DNA from 3 places in the Fusobacterium sp. SYSU M8D902 genome. Region 2 is predicted to be linked to each of the others. Evidence: riboswitches for the same ligand, from Rfam matches in the RefSeq annotation. Region 2 holds a riboswitch; each other region holds the start of a gene.

Region 1 (6,574 bases), on a different contig from region 2:
ATTTGCTGGTGTTAATACAGAGGGCCACCCTGTTAAAAAATCTGGATTTTGTGAATAAAACTTCTCTTTAGTAGGTAGTTTATTTGATAAAACAGGAACTTTATCATATTTTTCTTTTAACTCTGGTAAAATTTCACTATCCAAATAAGCTGTCCCTATTAATTTTTCTTCTGCTCCTATACTTAAAAGTATCTCTGTTGTAAACTGTGCTGTTGATATAGCTCTTCTAGGAGGGTTAGCATATGCTAACCCTCCTAAAATAAATAACATTACTATTATATTTTGATATAATCTCTTCATACTCTTTTCTCTCTTTCTCATTAAAATTTATAAGTTATTTTTTAAAAACTATAAATAAATCCTGCTGTAATTGTTCTTCCAATAGCTGGATAATATTGTCTTCTGTATTTCCAAACACCATCATAATTATCATCCCAATATCCTGCATATTCATCATACTTTTTATCAAAAATATTTTCAATTCTTGCTGTCAACATTAAATTATCATTCACTTTATAATAAGAAGAGATGTCAAATGTTGTATATCCACCTGTATTTTTTCCTCTTTTATTTTCTAAATCATCAAGATCATACATATCACTATAATAAAGCATATCTATTGAAGTTGAAAATTTATCAGTAAAATCATACTTTAATCCAGTAGATAATTTCCAACTTGGCACACTTGGAATTTCAACTCCAGCATATTGTCCATCAATAACTTTGGTCTTTAGATATGTTGCTGATCCTTTTAAAGTAGCTTTTCCTATATAGTGTTCTACATAAATTTCTACTCCTATTCTCTCTGTTGTTCCAATATTATAGTTTACCATTCCTGTAAATTCTGGTGGGATAGCTGAGTAAATTTCATCTTGAGTTTTTTTATAAAAAGTTGAAGCTGAAATAAAAGTATCATAAATATAATCCTTTACACCTAATTCTATTGTATCTTGAACTTGTGGCTTTAACTTTTCAGAATTTCTAGTATATCTCATTTCTCCTACTGTAGGAGTTCTAAATGCTCTATTATATGATAAATACGTCATTCCACTATCTGAATAATCATAATTCATAGCTAATTCTAAAGAGTAATTTTCATATTTTCCTCTATCATTTTGTCCTATTTTTTCAAAACTATTTAACTTTCCATTTCTCCAATAAAAATCATACTCTGCCTTATCATATCTAATCCCTTGAATAAACTGAAATTTGTTATAAAAAATATGATTACTCAAAAAAACTCCAAAATTCTCCTTTTTTGATTCTCCTGTTTCCACCCATTTTTTTCCAGTAATTGTATTTCCGTTTGTTCCCATTCCTGTAACCTCTTTAAACTCTTTTGAAGTAACATCTGGTTTTAATCTTTCATCTAAATAATCCATTCCTAAAATAGTATAATTTTTATTTGAATATTTATATTTTATTTGTGACTTTATATATTTTCTTATTTCATCATTGTCTTTTATAAAATAACCATAATAATTTGAATTTTTGTATCTTTTAAAACTATCATTCTCTTTCTCATAATAATTTCCATATAGTAAAAATTCTAAATTATCACTTACATCTTTTCTATATTTTATATAATGATCTTGTGATTTATATTTTCCTCCTGCTATTTTTCCAGGATCTTTTCTGTCTACAACACGTGGAACTGCCACTCCTTTTAAATCTTTATCCTCTGTATAAGTATATTTATACTCAACATCTCCATTTTCTAACAAATATTTTGCTTTTATATTAAAGGTGTCATTTTCAAAGTTTTCGTGATCTCTCCAGCCATCATTTTTTGAACTAATATATCCCCCATCAACAAGTATATTTTTCACTTTTGTTCCAAAATTCACTCCCATTTTCTTACTACTATGATTTCCTAATTCTCCAAAAAGAGAACCATAATTCTTCCTATTTTCAGTACTCTTAGTTATCACATTTACAATACCACCTATTGCTTTATCTCCGTAAAGAATATTTCCTCCACCAGGTATAATTTCTATTTTTTCTATCATATTCATAGGTAAATTAGAAATTTGTTGTGCCTCCACTGGAACTCCATCTAATGTTATTAATGCATTTCTATCACTATACATAGAGTTTAACCCTCTAATATCAAATTTAATTGTTCCTGCATATCTTGTTACTCTTACTCCAGGAACATTTTTTAAAGCATCTACCAAATCTTTTGCTCCACTTTCTATTAATTCTTGATTAGTTATTATACTTACATTTGCAGGTATACTTCTTACATTCGTTTCAAAATTTTCAGTAGATATTACTGTCTCATCTAATTTTGTTCCCTCTAACTTTTCTTCTGCTAATAGTGTTGTTCCTACAGCTACTATTGCAGCAATTACTAAATATTTTTTCATTACTCCTCCAGATATTTTTTTATTTTTATTTATTTTTACTTTACATTAAACCTAAAATCTTTATAAAAATACATTTTTATTTTTTTATTTTTATAAACTATTGGCTCAAATTCCCATTTTTTTAGTGCTTTCTCTACTTCTTTCTGAAATCCATATTTTGTGTAATCATTCAAAAATATAATTTCCTCTACCTTTCCATTAAGTCCCACTAAAAATTTTGTTTTGATAACAACCTCATCTTTAAATCCTATTTTTTTAGCCATCATAGGATAATTAGGATCAACTTCTCTTTTTATTTTATATCCTATTCCTTGATTACTTTTTTGATCTCCAATATATGTTCCAGTTCCATCTTTTACAAGTCCATCTAATTCATTCACATTTTTATTTACACCTGCTATTTCTACTCCTTCAGTTATCTTTTCTTCTACTTTACTCTCTACTTCTTCCTTAACTTTCTTTACAATTTTTTTCTTTTCAAGTTTCTTTTCAAGTTTCTTTTCAATCTTTTTTTCAATTTTCTTTATCTCTTTTTTTTCTATTTTTTTCTCAACTTTTTCCTTTGGTGGTTCTACATTCTTTATTGGTGCTGGTTCTGGAGTATTTTCTCCCTCTATCTTCAATTCATTGAGATACACTACTACATTTTTACTATCCAATTTAACTTCATTTTTTGGAAGTTTTATAACAGAAAAAAATAGAATCATATGAATAATAAATGAAAATAGATAAAATTTCATCTTCTCACCTACTTTATACTATTGATCTCTAATTTTTCTATCCCTGTATTTTTCAATCTTCCCATTGTTTCAATCACTATCTCATATCTCAAGTTTTTATCAGCACTTACTACCAATGTCTGTTCTTTTCTCCCACTCATAAATTCTTGTACTTTTGCTTCTAATTCATCTTTCCCTATCTCTGTTGATTCTTCTCCAATTTTGAAGTAATATTTTTCATTCTTATCTATAATTAATTCTATATTTACCTCAGGTTTATCTATACTCTCCACATCTGATTTTGGCAGATTCATATCAAATTTAGTATACTGGCTAAATGTTGTTACTAACATAAAAAATATCAACAATTGAAAAACCACATCTATAAGGGGTGTCAAATCTGGATTTACCATTCCTGTTTTTCTTTTTAATTCCCTCATTATATCTCATCTCTATTCTTTTTTATATTTATTAAAGCTGTTGACGTTTTTTCTATCTGCATCATAATTTTATCCACTTTTCTATTAAAAAAATTGTATGCTATAATTGCTGGTATTGCTATTAAAAGTCCAGCTGCTGTTGTTACCAATGCCTCTGAAATTCCATTTGCTACTACATTTGGATCTCCAGCTCCCTCTAAAGCAATTGCCTTAAAAGATTTTATCATACCTAATACTGTACCTAAAAGCCCTGCCATCGGAGAAATAAATGATACTATCCCTAAAATAGAAAGCCTTTTTTCTAAATTTTCTATTTGTTCAAGAGCCTTTTCTTTCATAAGTTTCTCCTTGCTTTCGTACATATCATTTTCATATTTATAAGCTAACAGTATGCTTTTAACTGTTCTTGATACAGAATTATTAGTTTTTTCACAAAGCTCTATTGCTTCATCCTCTTTTCCCTCTCTAACCAATGTAATGATTTGATCTTTAAAATCCCCCTTTAAATCTCTCTCATTCTTGAAAAAATATGCTGTTCTTTCCAAAATTGTTCCTAAGCCTAAGATTGATAAAGCTCCTAAAAGCCACATCATCATTCCACCTTCTACAAAATACTTATACATTGTTTCCTCCTTAAAATAAAAAACTTTCTAGTAAAATAGAGTTATCTTACTAGAAAGTCATAATCACATATTTTGATCTATTGACAATTGGTAAGTCTTCTGACTCAGCTTCATCCTACTCTCACGCCTTCCCGGCTTCCCAGTGACATATTGCGATTTCGTCCACCATACAGCAGTTTCCTGTGTGGGATTCTCACCCATCTTCCTCTATTAAGTAAATTTACACCTAATCTCTTAGAATCACTTAATATTTTAAATAATTTTATACTAATTGTCAATAAAATATTTATTTTTTGTATATATTGTATTTTTTTTATATTATTTAAGTTTGGAATATATAAATTATTTATTCAGAATATTTTCATATATTCCTATATATTTCTTAGCTGAAGTGTCCCAACTATTATCTCTTGCTTTTGCATTTTCCATAATTTTTTTCCATTGATCTTTATCTTTATATATTGATAATGCATAAGATAATACTTTTAACATTGTATCTCCATTAGGATCTCTAAATCCAAATCCATCTCCCATACCAGTGTACTCATTATATGGAGTTACAGTATCTCTCAATCCACCTGTTTCTCTTACCAATGGAATAGTCTCATATCTCATAGCTATCATTTGAGAAAGTCCACAAGGTTCAAATAGAGACGGCATTAAGAATATATCTGCACCTTGGTAAACATCTATTGAAAGTGGTTGATTAAATCCTATATACGAGCAAACTCTTTTAGGATACTGGCTCTCCTTCCATCTAAAGAAATTTTCATAATGAGCCTCTCCACTTCCTAGCAATATAAACTGTATTCCTAAATCCATCATTTGATCAAATTTTTCAGCAATCATATCAATACCTTTTTGTCTATCTAACCTTGATATTATAGCCACTAATGGTACATTCGGATCTATATTTAGCCCCAACTCTTTTTGTAGTTTAGCCTTCATCTCTTCTTTTGATTTTGAATTTATTTTAAATACATTTCCATCTATTCCATTTACTATTCCTGATAACTTATAGTCAAATTTTCTGAATAATCCATCAATTCCCTCTCCATACTCTGGAGTTTTTATCTCTTCAGCATAAGTTTCACTAACTGTAGTTACATAGTCAGAATATACCACTCCTCCCTTTAGAAAAGATATCATATCATAGTATTTCAATCCGTCCTCTTGATAATACTTATCTCTATCTATCTCTAAAGTCTCTTCTATCTCTTGATTTGGGAAAAATCCTTGGAATCTTAAGTTATGTATAGTAAATACTGTTCTTATATTATTAAGTCCTCTTTCCAATAGATATATAGGTGTAAGAGCAGTATGCCAATCATTACAATGGATAATATCTGGAGTAAATCCTGTAATATCAAATGTTTCAACTATAGCTTTTGTAAAAAATGCAAATCTCTCGCAATCATCCTTTTCACCATAGATTTTCTCTCTTGAAAAATACTGCATATTATCTACAAAATAGTAAATCACTCCATCAAGTTCATAACTCTCTATCCCTACATAAGCATTATAGTGTGATGCCCATATCTTCTTATTCCCTAAATATGTCATATCATTTCTATATTTTTCTGGTATCTGTCCATATTTTGGTAGGATAACCCTTGCATCTACACCCTTCTCTTTTAAGGCTTTTGGTAGTGAATATGCTACATCTCCTAACCCACCTGTCTTAATAAATGGCCAAGCTTCTCCAGTAGCAAAAAGTACTTTCATCTATTTCCTCCTCTTTATTTATTAGCTCCCTCTAAATAAGCTAATAAATTCTTATACTGTTTATCATCCCATTTTATACTTTTTTCTATTACTAATGGATAATTTCTAGAAGCACTTAATTTTTCATTAGAATTTATTACATTGTTTTTATCAACAATTATATTTTTTAATACAGCTCCTGATTTTACAACACAATCTTGTAATAGTATACAGTTTTCTACCTCTGCTCCTGCCTCTACAACTGCTCCTCTTGCCAAGATAGAGTTTTTAACATTACCACCTAAAATACATCCATTGGCTATCAAACTGTTATTTACCTCTGCTCCCTCTTTGAATAGTGAAGGTGGAGTATCTTTTGTCTTAGTATATATACTTCTCTCTTTAATAAATATATCCTCTCTTACCTCTTTTTTCAAAAGATCCATATTGAAGTCAAAATACTCTTTTGTTGAGTTTACACAAGATAGATATCCTTTAAACTCATAACCATTTATACTTACTCTTCCAACATTTCTAGTAACTAAATCTCTAACTGTATAGTAAACACCCTCTTGAATACCGTCACATATCATCTTTATTAGAAGCTCCTTACTCATAATAAATGCTTCCATAGAGATATTCTCATCTTTTTTAAAGAAAAGATTTTGTCCTATTCCTAAAACTTCATTATTTTCACCAATTTTTACACTGTCACAATT
Region 2 (6,574 bases):
TATTAACTCCTTTGGAGAAAAGATAGAGTTGGTAGAGACTGAGTCAAAAAATTGTGTAATCTCATCTAATGAGGCATCAAAAGTTTTTTCAGGAATAGAGGGGTTACTATTTCTTATTTTTGAAATAATCTCCTCATATTTGATTTGTAAAGGAGCTGTATCTCCATGTAAAAAATATATCATAAATTCACCCTTTTAAATTTAATTTTATATTAAATAATATCACAAATTCTAAAAAAAAAAAAGCAGAATAGAAAATAAAAATCTGATATAATATTAAGATAAAGAGAATTTTAAATAAAATGAAAGGACGAGAAGTATTTGAAGGTAAAAAATATAAGAAAAATTTTTATAAATTTTCTCTATGGTATTTTATGGTTTATTCCAATATATTATTTTGCTACTGATTTTTTTCAGATATCAAGTTTAGAGATTTTAAAAGATAACTATATTAAGGAAGTAGTGTTTTTTTCAATTAAGCAGGGATTTTCTTCAAGTGTAGTATCCTTACTTATAGGATTGATACCAGCTTATTATGTAAGTTATCACAATAATAGTCTTTCAAAGGCTATACAAGGATTGATTTTTATTCCTTTTTTCTTTCCTGTAATTTCAATAGTTACAATATTTTCTATAATATTTAATTTACCAATATTAAAAGATATGGGGATTTTATATAGTTTAAAAGGAATAATATTAGCTAATGTATTTTACAATTCACCAATATTTGTTAAATATATAAGTGAAGGATTAAAAAAAATACCTAAAGAGTTAAGTGAAGCAATGAAAATAGATGGAGCTGGTGGAGTAACTATATTTTTTAAAGGACAGTTGCCACTTATATTACCACAATTATTTAGAGCCTTTATTTTGGTTTTTACTTATTGTTTTTTAAGTTTAGGGATTATTCTTTCACTAGGGGGAATAAAATATTCTAATATAGAGGTTGAAATTGCAAATACTCTCATGGGGGGAGCAGATTTTTCAAAAGCTATGGTATTAGGAGGTGTACAATTTTTAATACTACTTATTCTCAATGCTTTTGGAATATTTGTAAAGGAGTATGAAATTACGGGAGATCAAGAGTTGAAACAGACAAATATATTATTTGAAATATATTCAATAATTTATATGTTATTTCAATATGGTGTAGTGCTATTTTCTTTCCTTTTCTCCTTTATTAATCAATTTACTGGGAAGTTTACACTAAAAGCATATTTTAATCTTTTTTCTAAAGAGTTCAATCAAGAGTATAGTATTGTAGCTAGTATATTTAGTTCCATAGCTATTTCAACTGTTGTAAGTATTGTATCTGTTTTTTTCATATATCTAATTATAAAAAACTACAATAGAATAACTGATATGATAATATTTTCAAATATGGGAATTTCTGGTGCCTTTCTTGCAATAACACTCTATTATATGAATGTATTATTTGATATTCCACTAGTTATTTTGTTAGGAATAGGATACTTAATTGGAGCTATTCCAGTGGGGTACTCATTTATGTATCAATATGTAAAAAAATTTCCTACTGAAATTCTAGAAAGTAGTGAGATAGATTGTAAAAATTTTTATCAAAGATTTAGATATGTGGAGTTTCCAATTTTAAAAAACATATTTATCTCCTCTTTTCTCCAAATCTTTGCAATAATTTTTGGAGAATTTACTATAGCATATACTATGCAGTTAGGAGATATAATTCCAATAGCTTCATTGGTAAATTACTCTTTAGTGGCTAATAAAAAATATATGGAAAGTTCTGCTTTTTCAGCAGTAGTTTTATTTATTGTTTTAATTACTTTCTTATTAGGGGAGTATTTCAAAGAAAAAGAATAATGAGATATATAGGAGGAAAAGATGATAAAATTTGCAATAATAGGAACAAGTAGTATAAGTGAAAAATTTATTACTGCGTTGAAAGAAACAAAAGGGTGTGAAGTTTATGCTCTTCTATCAAGAGATAAAAATAGAGGGGAAATTTTTGCAAATAAATTCAATATAAAAAAAGTTTATCAAGATATAGATGTGATGCTAAGTGATATGAATATAGATGCTGTATATATCGCGTCACCTAATGGAATTCATTTTCAACAGGCAAAATTAGCACTTGAGTCAGGTAAACATGTAATTTGTGAAAAACCTATAGTAACTAAAGTGGAAGAGTTTAATATTTTAGTAAATATAGCAATATCAAAAAAATTAACTTTTATGGAAGCAATGCGTCCAACAGTTAATCCAAACTTTCAAATTATAAAGGATAATTTATATAAAATAGGAGCTATCAGACAGGTTTTTATAAAATATTGTCAGTACTCTTCTAGATACGACATATTAAAAGAAGGAAAAATTACTAATATCTTTGATAAAAGTCTAGGTGGAGGATCACTTTATGATATAGGAGTGTATCCATTACATTTTGCTTTAGCAATGTTTGGAGAACCAGAGGAGTATTTTGGGTATAATTATCTATTAAGTAGTGGAACAGATGGGTGTGGGACAGTACTATTCAAATATTGTGACAAAGTTGCAAATATCTCATATTCTAAAATAACTGATGAAAAAACTCCTTCTGAGATATTGGGAGAAGAGGGTTCTATTGTAATAGAAAAAATCTCCCAAGTGAAAGGAATAAAGATAAAATATAGAGATGGAAGAGAGGAAGACATTGAATTACCAATTTATAAAAATGATATGAGATATGAAGTAGAGGAGTTTATAAAACTTATAGCTGAAAAGAGAGTAGAGTCAGAATTAAACAGTTTTTCAACTTCGAGAAAATGTGTGGAGATAATGGAGAGATTGGCCAATAAATAGGAGAGGAATATGGTTGATGTAATTGATAGAAGAAGTAAATCCAAAGCGACACTAGCATTAAAAAATGAAAATGATATATTTTTAAAAAGAAGTATTAGAAAATTAGAGAGTAGAGAGGTAGAGAGTGTTAATACCTCTCTTTTATCTAATAATTATAGTTTAAATTATAACTTACTTTTGAATGAGGAACAGAAAAAAGCATTATTATCAACAGAGGGACAGTATCTAGTAATAGCAGGTGCTGGTTCTGGAAAAACAAGAACAATAGTTTACAGAACTGCTTGGTTGATAGAAAATGGGATAAAAGAGGAAAAGATACTGATGATTACCTTCACAAGAAAAGCAAGTGAAGAGATGAAGAGCAGATTGAAAGAGATTTTAAAAAGAGATGAAGTAAAAGTTACAATAACAACATTTCACTCTTTTTGTGCTAGGTTGATTAGAAAATATGAAAATATATTTAAACTTATAGATTTTGAGATAATAGATGAAGAGAGAAGAAAAAAGATATTTGAATATTTAATTAAAAAAATGGATTTGAATAGAAAATATAAAGATAATTTTTACACAGTTGATGAATTGAGTGAAGGATTAAGTAAGGTTCAAAATAGAAAACTAAAGGTAGAGGAAGTTTTTGAAAAAGAACAGATGAAAGATGATATCTATAAGTTAAAGTCCGAATATAAAAAATACAAAAAAACAAATAATATATATGAATTTGATGATATGATAGATGTTGTATTACAAAATTTTAAAGATAATAGAGAGTTTAGGGATTATATAAAAAATAAAATTGATTATCTCATTGTAGATGAATATCAAGATAGTAATATTTCGCAGATGGAATTATTAAAAGAGTTAATAGGAGATACAGGAAATCTTATGGTAGTTGGAGATGACTATCAGAGTATATATGGATTTAGGGGAGCAAATTTTACTAATATTTTAAAATTTGGAGATGATTTTCCAAACTCAAAATTAATAAAATTGAAAATGAATTATAGAAGTAGTGATGAGATCATAGAGTATACCAATAGAATTGCTAATAAATTTAATTTAAAGTATAATAAAACAATAATAGGAACAGATGTACATTGTGAAAAAGTTCATAAAAATTCGTTTAAAAATATTGAAGGGGAGGGAGATTATATCTGTAAAAAAATTTTACAACTAAAAGATAAAATCCCTTTAGAGGAGATTGCAATACTATATAGAAATAGATATATTATAAAAGCTTTGGAAAAACTTTTGAAGGAATATGGAATAGAATACCACAAAAAAGAGGAAGAGAGTAATGGAGTTGCACTGTATACAGTGCACTCAGCTAAAGGTTTGGAATGGGAAGTAGTTTTTATACCCACTCTTTTGGAAGGGGTATTTCCAAATGGAATAGATAGTGAAAATTTAGAAGAGGAGAAAAGATTGTATTATGTGGCTTGCAGTAGAGCTAAAAAATATTTATATCTAAGTTATCCTAGATATTATTATGAAAAGTTAGGTTATTTTGATAAAAGGTCAAGATTTCTCAATTATTAAGAAAATAAATATAAGAATTTTATAAAAATATTAATTATATATATTCTAAATATTTCTCTTTTCTTGACTAAAATGTTTGAGATATAGTATAATATGTAGGAAAAGTCACGACAAGTAAAGGTTTTAAATAAGAGAAGTTAAGTGAAAATCTTACACGGTCCCGCCACTGTAATGATGACGAGAACACATAGTCCACTAAGAAATTGGGAAGGAGTGTTAGTAGGGTGAATCTAAGTCAGGATATCTTATTTAAAATTATTTAACTATCCTGCGTGGACGGGAGGAGAAAAATAAAGATGAGAGAATAGGCACAATAAAAGAGTTGAAATATTAATAGTTATAAATATAGCTAATTTTTAAGTTACACTCTTTTTATTGTGTTTTTTTATTTTCGGGGGAGAAGAAGATGAAACATAGAAATATTATGGTAGTCGGTACATCATCAGGAGCTGGAAAAAGTATTACAGTTGCTGGTTTGTGTAGAGCATTAACAAAAGATGGATATAGAGTTTCTCCATTTAAATCACAAAATATGGCATTAAATTCATTTGTAACTAAATCTGGATTGGAAATGGGTAGGGCTCAAGTGGTTCAAGCAGCAGCTTGTGGTATTGATCCAGAAGCGTATATGAATCCTATACTTTTAAAACCAACAACTAATAGAAAAATACAGGTTATAGTCAATGGAAAATCAATTGGAAATATGAGTGGAATAGAGTATGGAAAATTTAAAACATCTTTAAAACCTGAAATTATGAGATCATATAATTATATAAAAGAGAATTTTGATATAAGTGTAATTGAAGGAGCAGGAAGTCCTGTTGAAATAAATATAAAGGGCGAGGATATAGCAAATATGAAAATGGCTGAGATGGCTGATTCTCCAGTTATATTAGTAGCCGATATAGATAGAGGGGGAGTGTTTGCTTCTATCTATGGAACAATAATGTTGATGACAGCAGAAGAGAGAGCTAGAGTAAAAGGTGTAATTATAAATAAGTTTAGAGGAGATATAAATATACTCAAGCCTGGATTAAAAGAGATAGAAGAGTTGACAGGAGTTCCAGTAATAGGAGTTATGCCATATAGTAATATTGATATTGAAGATGAGGATAGTGTCACAGAGAGATTTAAAAAGATGCAAAAGAAAAAAGGGATCAATATCTCTGTAATCAAACTTAGACATATATCTAATTTTACAGATATAGATGCTTTGAGAATAGTTGAAGATGTAAATATAAAATATGTTACCTCACCTGATGAAATGGGAGATGAAGATATAATAATTATTCCAGGTACAAAAAATACAATTGATGATTTAAAGGAGATAAAAGATAGTGGAGTTGCCACTGAGATTATCAAAGCCTCAAAAGCTGGAAAGAGTATCATTGGAATTTGTGGTGGTTTTCAGATGATGGGGGAGAAGATAAAAGATCCTTATGGAATAGAGAGTGAAATAAAAGAGATTCCAGGATTAGGTTTACTAGAGCTTGAGACTATAATGGAAAAAGAGAAGAACACTCTACAATATGAAGGTAAATTAGAAAATTGTTCAGGACTATTAGCTGGATTGAATGGAGAATCTATTAATGGTTATGAGATACATCAGGGAGTGACTATTGGAAAAGAGAGAAAGATTACTTCAGATGAAAGAGTTGTAGCTATAGAGAAAGGAGATACAATTTTTGCTACCTATCTTCATGGAATATTTGATAATGAAAAAGTAACTAGAACAATCTTGAATAAAGTTAGACAGAAAAAGGGAATCGAAACTCAATTAGAAGGTGTTACCTTTGCTGAGTATAGAGAGAAAGAGTTAGATAAGTTAGAAAAAGTATTTAGAGAAAATATTGATATGGAAAAAATTTATGAGATATTAGGTGAGTAAAGATGAATTTTATAATTAGATATAGTATAGCATATGTAATGGATCTTATTTTAGGAGATCCTCACTGGTTTCCACACCCTGTTAGATTTATAGGGAAATTGATAGAGAGTTTAGAAAAATTACTTTATAGATTTAGTTGTAAAAAATTGACAGGTGGAATTCTTGCTATATTAACCATTGGAATTACTTTTTTAGTATCTTACTATATAGCAAAACTTTCAATTTATTTAGAAATATTTTTTCTATACACAACTTTAGCTACTAAGAGTTTGGCAGATGAAGGTTTTAGAGTTTGCAAAATCTTAGTAGAGGGGGATATGGAAAAAGCTAAAA
Region 3 (6,574 bases), on a different contig from region 2:
CTGTTTTTTTCATATACTCCTCAGCTTTTAATATATCCTCATCACTATACTCTTGAAATTTCTTTAAATATGGGTATCTTCCTAAAATCACCACATCTATGCACGGAAAATCAAAAGCTATATTAGTATTTTGATTCATAAAAGAAATATTTTTAGCTAATTCTTTTTTCTTATACTCTCTTATATTTTTACCATTATATAAAATTTCCCCCTCTATATTCTCAATTATTCCATTTATACTTTTTAAAATAGTTGTTTTCCCAACTCCATTTGGACCAATTATTCCAACTATCTCTCCACTTCTCACTTTGAAATTTATTCCATTTAAAATCTTTCTTTCTCCAATACTAAAAGATATATTTTTTACTTCTAATTGAAATTCACTCATATTCTTTCACCATTTTTTCTTATTTTTATAATTAAATAGATAAAGTAGGGAGCTCCAACTATTGCTGTAATTATACCAACTCCCACTTCTACAGGTGCAAATAATGTCCGAGATATTAAATCACATAATGTAATAAAAAAAGCGCCAGCTAAAAAAGAGGTTTTCAAAAGTTTTCTATTGTCAGAACCTATTAACTTTCTCAAAATATGTGGAATTATTAACCCAACAAATCCAATGTTTCCACTTATACAAACTGATATGGAGGTTATTAAAGAAACTATAATCAAAATTCTTTTTCTTAAACTTTTAATATCAATACCTAATGCCTTTGCTTCTTCATCTCCTAATAATAAAATATTTAATTCCTTTCCATAATGTGTCAATAGAAAAATTAAAATAGAAATAGGAACTATAGCTAAGTTGAAATGTTCCCATCTTCTTCCACTTAAACTTCCAATAGACCAAAATATATATTCTTTTAGCTGTGCTTCCACCATAGTTGTTAAAAGTAAGGATGAAATAGAACCAACAAAGCTACTTACGGCTATCCCTGAAAGTATTAAAAGTAAATTATCTGTTCTTCCTTTTAACGAAGCTAATCCATACACTAGCCCAGCTACAAATAATGCCATAACTATTGCCAATATTGGCATAACAAAGAGAGAATGTCCTGTTATTCCTAAAGATATTGCTATTATCGCCCCCAAACTAGCTCCACTTGATATTCCAACTATACTTGAATCTGCTATAGGATTTTTTAATAAACTTTGCATAGTACAACCACATATTGCCAAAGCTCCTCCTACAATTACACCTATCAATACTCTTGGCAACCTCACATAAAAAACTATTGAAGTAAAACTTTTTTTCTCCACCGGAAAATCAAAACCGCCTAGTTGATTAAATAATACTTTTATTATCTCTCCTATCGGAACTTTAACACTTCCATAAAAAAGTGAGAAAAAAATTGTTACTATTAATATTAATAAAAGTATCCAATTAAATTTCTTTTCGATTATCATCTTGCTCTCTTTCCAAACCATATATTTTCTCCCCTAAATATTCTATCCCATCTATCATATATTGAGAGGTAGGAGATAATTTTTTAAAAGGTATCCCATAGATTTTTTTATTCTTTACTGCTCGTATATTTTTAAAACTTTCATCATTTACTAAAAAGTTCATAAATTCCTCTGAATTAATATGCCCTTTCCAAATAGGAACTATTATAATATCTGGATCTATATCAATCAATGTTTCTTTAGATATTTTTACTTCTCCAATTATTCCAGCCTCAGAAACTGGATTTATCCCTCCTATTAATCGAAGAAATTCATCGAATGTTGTTTCTTTTCCACTAGTTGTCTCTAATGATGTATATAACATAATTTTGAGTATACCCTTATTTTCTAATTTTATTTTTTTTTGTAATTTCTTTAAACGAATATCCATATTTTTAGTTATAGCTATTCCTTTTTCTTTCTCTTCAACAAGATCTGCTAATTTTAAAATTACTTCTTTTTGTTCTTCAAAAGTTTTGGGTGTTTTATATATATAAGTATCTATTCCACTATCCTCTATTTGCTGAAGTTGTTCTTTTTTTATCCAATCAGCTCCAATAACTAAATCTGGTTCTAAATTCAATAAGGTTTCAATATTTCCTTCAATTTTGGTATAACTTTTAGCTATATTACAAACATTTGACATATCCTCATCTTCTGTTATCATACCACTCAAACCAACTATTCTACTCGATGAAACTAAATTTAAAATCATCTCATCACTACTTAAATTTATTGTTGCTATTCTATTATATTTTTTATCATTTGCAAAATTTAAAGTAGCAATGACTAAAAATAAAGTCATAATTTTTAATAAATTTTTCACTAGAATTTCCTTTCTAAATATATATAATATAGGGAGAGGCTTCCTCTCCCTATATTATAATTTTTTTAATTATTTTTTACAACATTTTTAAAAGTTATATCTAAATCCTACATAATAATTTCTTCCATCTGCTGGAGAATAGCTTATTCCATTCTCAGAAACTACATATGAATTGCTATATTTTTCATCAAATAAATTTTTGATTCCTCCATAAATTTGTAAACTACCATTAAAATTATAGTTTAAACCAGTATCTACAGTAGTATATTCATTATTTTCACCAAATTTATTTTTAAAATCATCACTTCCATATGTTGAACTTTGATAATACATATCTATATTTCCAAGTAGTTTATCTGTGAAGTTGTATGTAGCACCTAGATTTATTATCCACTCTGGCACTCCTGGAAATCTTTTCCCATCATATTTTCCACTAGTTATCTTTGCATCAATATAAGATATATTCTCTCTTAGGATTAATTTGTCAAAATAATGTTGAAGTGATAATTGCACTCCCTTTCTTTCAACTTTTCCATCAAAATTATGATTATTCTTTACTCCATTTTGGACTTCAGCATATAGTATTTCATCACTTGTTTTAGAAAAGAACACAGATGATGAAATATAAGTATTTTCTATTGTATCTTTAGCTCCTAACTCATAAGTTTCTGTTTCTTGAAGTTTAAGCTCTCCGTCCCACAATCCTAAATCTTGAATACTTGGACTTCTATAACCATTTACATAGCTCAAATATACACTTCCTGTATCTGAATATAGATAGTTTATTGCTAATTCATAACTATCTGCTGATTTTCTTTTTATTAAAGCTTCATTTAAATCCACATCATAGTTACTTATATTATAACCTTTATATTTTAATTTTTCTTTTCTATATCCTTGAGTAAATTGCCACTTTCCAAAAGTAGTTTTATTTAAAATATATCCAGCATAAGATTCTCTTTCTTTATCTGCATTATCCTTAAAAATTTTATTTTCTGATTTCCCTTCTTTATAATCTCCACCAAAAATAGTATAACTATTATCACTATAGCTGTATTTTATTTGAGGTTTAATAAAGTATTGATTAGTTATATAATGAGTCGACCAACTTGAATCTCCAATATACTCTAATTCTTCGTATCCTCCATAAATTAGCAAATCTAAATTATCACTTATTTTTTGAGTATGTTTCAGAGTATAATTATCCTCAGTTGAATCTGCTAATCCTTCCGTACTTCCTGACATAGTTGGATCTTTTTCAAACTGTTCTTTAGTTAAAGAACCAGTATAATAATCCTTACTTTCATTGTGTCTATAATCAGCTTCAATACTTCCATTATCTAAAAGATATTTACCTCTTAACCAAATAGATTCTTTTGTATCATCTTTATCATATTCTTTAGTTGCTATATCTCTATATCCTTCACTTTTATAATTAGTATAAGCTATATTTAGTAACAGCTTGTCATTTACTCTTGTTCCATAATTTATATTTCCTTTTGTTGTTCCCCAAGAACCAACTTCAATCCCTAAACTTCCATAATTTTCTCTATTTTGTAACCCTTTAGTAATTATATTAACAATCCCTCCAGTAGCCCCATCTCCATACATTACTGCTCCACCAGCTGGAATTACCTCAATCTTATCTACCATATCTATTGGAACTAAACTTGAGTAATACCCACTCCCTTGGATATTATTCATAGGAATACCATCAATTAACATAAGAGTATTTTGAGAACCTGTAGCTCCATAACCTCTTAAATCTATTGTTGCTTCTCCTCCATCATAAGCTGAAATTGATATTCCTGGAACACCTTTTAAAGCCTCTGTTATAGTATTAGCTCCTTTATTCTTAATTTCTTCACTTGTTATAATAATAACATTCTTTGGAATTTCTTGAGCATTTGTTTCAAAATTTTCTGTACTTATTACAGTCTCTTCTAATTTTGTTCCACCGATCTTTCCTTCAGCTAATACTGTTGTTCCTACTGCTAATATAGCAGCGACCATCAAATATTTTTTCATCCTTCCTCCCTAAATTACTTTATTTTTAGGTACAAATAAAAAACTTTCTAGCAAAATAGATTTATCTTACTAGAAAGTCATAATCACATATTTTGATCTATTGACAATTGGTAAGTCTTCTGACTCAGCTTCATCCTACTCCCACGCCTTCCCAGCTTCCCAGTGACATATTGTGATTTCGTCCACCATACAGCAGTTTCCTGTGTGGGATTCTCACCCATCTTCCTCTATCAATCTATTTTTTGCACCTAATTACAACTTATTGTATTATAATAATTCTATTGTGTCAACTTTATTTCAAAATATATATTTAATTTAATCTTTATATTTATTTTATATATTTCTTAATTTAAAATCTATATTCTATTCCTAAAACATATGTTCTCTCTTCTGTAGGTGAATATTTTAATTCTTTAGTAGTTTTTGAAGTACTCATTTGAACATAGTCACAATATATTTCATTAAATACATTATTTATTCCTCCATATAGTGTAACACCATTTTCTAAACTATATCTCATTGAAATATCAGTTACTATGTAGTCTTTTATTTTACTAAATTCATTTTTAAAATCATTAGCTGCAAAAGTTTTTCCTATATATTTACTTTCTAAATTCAAAGTTAACTGAGGAATTATTTCATATGTTACTCCAACTCCACCAATTATTTTGCTCACTCCAGGTATTAAGTGTCCTTCATATGGTCCAGCTACTATTTTATTATTCATATATGTAAAGCTTTCTCTAATAGTTAATTTTTCAAAATATTGTTCAGAAACTAACTCTAATCCAAAACGTCTTGTCTTACCATTCAAATTATAAAAACTTTTTCCTCCCATTGCACCATATTTTGGATCATACATAATTTCATTTTTACCTTGAATATAAAATACTGCTCCAGATATATACACATTTTCTATTAATGATTTTATTCCTAATTCAACTGTATCAATTGTTTGTGCTTTTTTTTCTTTTGTTTCTTCATCTTTTGTATTCCAACTTGAAAATTCAGTTAAATTTGGATTTCTTTTAACTCTGTTATAGCTTAAGTACCCTGATGTTGTATCATTAAATAAATAATTTCCTGTCAATTCGTAATCTATATTTTCAGGAGAATCTTTTATTTTATCTTGAGTTTCTATTCCCTTTTCATTATAATTTAAACTTTTACTATCAAATTTATTTTGTTCTACTCTTATTCCTTGAGAAAAAATAAAACTATCCCAAGCTAATTTATTTTGAACATAACCTCCAACAGCATAATAATCTATATCATTATTTTCAGATTTATATATTTTTTTACTTTTTCTTCTATTACTCCATACTTTCTCTTTCACTGTTGCTTCAGAGTACTCTCCACCAAGAATTATTGAATTCTGCTCACCATATAAATACTTAATTTGTCCATTCCAATACAAAGATTCTGTTTCTTTATCTCTTTTTTTATATGCTGGGACCTTATCTTTTGCTGGATATTTATATTCATATTCTCTATTTTTATATTCAAAAGAACTTGATATTTCTAAATTAGGTGTTAACTTTTTATTGTATAGTAATACATATTTATCTTGATACTCTTTTCCGTACCTTCCCACATCAGGGTTTTGTTTTCTATCTTTTTCATACTCTTCTTTACTTAATCCTTTTATTCTATCACTTGCAATCTTTCTACTATGTGAATATTTTCCCTCAATTTTACCGTTATTCAATTTATATTTAGATTTTACCTCTATAAAATCCAAATCATTCTTTTCACCTTCTCTATATCCATTTTTATCTTTAGTTAAATAGTTAATCTCACCTGAAATTTTTTCATTTAAATTCATTCCATAATTAACTCTATATTTTTTATAGTCATATTTTCCAAACTCTGTACCTATATTTCCCCAATATTTCTGATTTTTCATATTTTTAGTTATTATATTTATAATTCCTGCTGTAGCATTTCCACCGTACATTATTGCTCCACCAGCTGGTACAACTTCAATTTTTTCTACTTGTTCAATTGGAATAATATCTAAATCAAATTCTCTATTATCCGCTCCATTTTGCGGAATTCCATCTAATAAAACAACTAAATTTTTATCTGCTAATTTAGGTACCTGCCCTCTTAAAGATAAAGAACCATCTATTTGTAATAAACTTGGAATCATTTTTAATGCTTCATATATATTTTTATACCCTCTTTTTTCAATATCCTCACTATTTATAATAGTAATATTTTTTGCTACTTCCATAACAGATACTTCTTCATATCTTTCAGTAGATATTA

Evidence for each region. Region 2 has a riboswitch for cobalamin ahead of ABNK64_RS07170 (cobyric acid synthase). Riboswitches for the same ligand answer to the same signal wherever they lie in the genome.
Region 1: it holds a riboswitch for cobalamin, as region 2 does, so the genes downstream of both, ABNK64_RS06985 (MotA/TolQ/ExbB proton channel family protein) here and ABNK64_RS07170 (cobyric acid synthase) in region 2, are expected to answer to the same signal.
Region 3: it holds a riboswitch for cobalamin, as region 2 does, so the genes downstream of both, ABNK64_RS07025 (TonB-dependent receptor family protein) here and ABNK64_RS07170 (cobyric acid synthase) in region 2, are expected to answer to the same signal.

The regions. Positions count from the first base shown of each region.
Region 1 is NZ_JBEFNA010000016.1:30,793-37,366, reverse strand. Features, by position in the region: gene ABNK64_RS07005 (ABC transporter substrate-binding protein) at 1-300, opposite strand, end outside; gene ABNK64_RS07000 (TonB-dependent receptor) at 342-2,369, opposite strand; gene ABNK64_RS06995 (energy transducer TonB) at 2,405-3,109, opposite strand; gene ABNK64_RS06990 (ExbD/TolR family protein) at 3,118-3,528, opposite strand; gene ABNK64_RS06985 (MotA/TolQ/ExbB proton channel family protein) at 3,528-4,151, opposite strand; cobalamin riboswitch at 4,224-4,396, opposite strand; gene ABNK64_RS06980 (glycogen synthase) at 4,494-5,876, opposite strand; gene glgD (glucose-1-phosphate adenylyltransferase subunit GlgD) at 5,891-6,574, opposite strand, start outside.
Region 2 is NZ_JBEFNA010000017.1:20,123-26,696, reverse strand. Features, by position in the region: gene ABNK64_RS07190 (DNA polymerase III subunit delta) at 1-183, opposite strand, end outside; gene ABNK64_RS07185 (ABC transporter permease) at 322-1,839, shown strand; gene ABNK64_RS07180 (Gfo/Idh/MocA family protein) at 1,861-2,817, shown strand; gene ABNK64_RS07175 (ATP-dependent helicase) at 2,827-4,353, shown strand; cobalamin riboswitch at 4,441-4,619, shown strand; gene ABNK64_RS07170 (cobyric acid synthase) at 4,760-6,241, shown strand; gene cbiB (adenosylcobinamide-phosphate synthase CbiB) at 6,244-6,574, shown strand, end outside.
Region 3 is NZ_JBEFNA010000016.1:39,962-46,535, reverse strand. Features, by position in the region: gene ABNK64_RS07040 (ABC transporter ATP-binding protein) at 1-388, opposite strand, end outside; gene ABNK64_RS07035 (FecCD family ABC transporter permease) at 385-1,431, opposite strand; gene ABNK64_RS07030 (ABC transporter substrate-binding protein) at 1,388-2,254, opposite strand; gene ABNK64_RS07025 (TonB-dependent receptor family protein) at 2,363-4,303, opposite strand; cobalamin riboswitch at 4,396-4,570, opposite strand; partial or broken gene ABNK64_RS07020 (TonB-dependent receptor) at 4,653-6,574, opposite strand.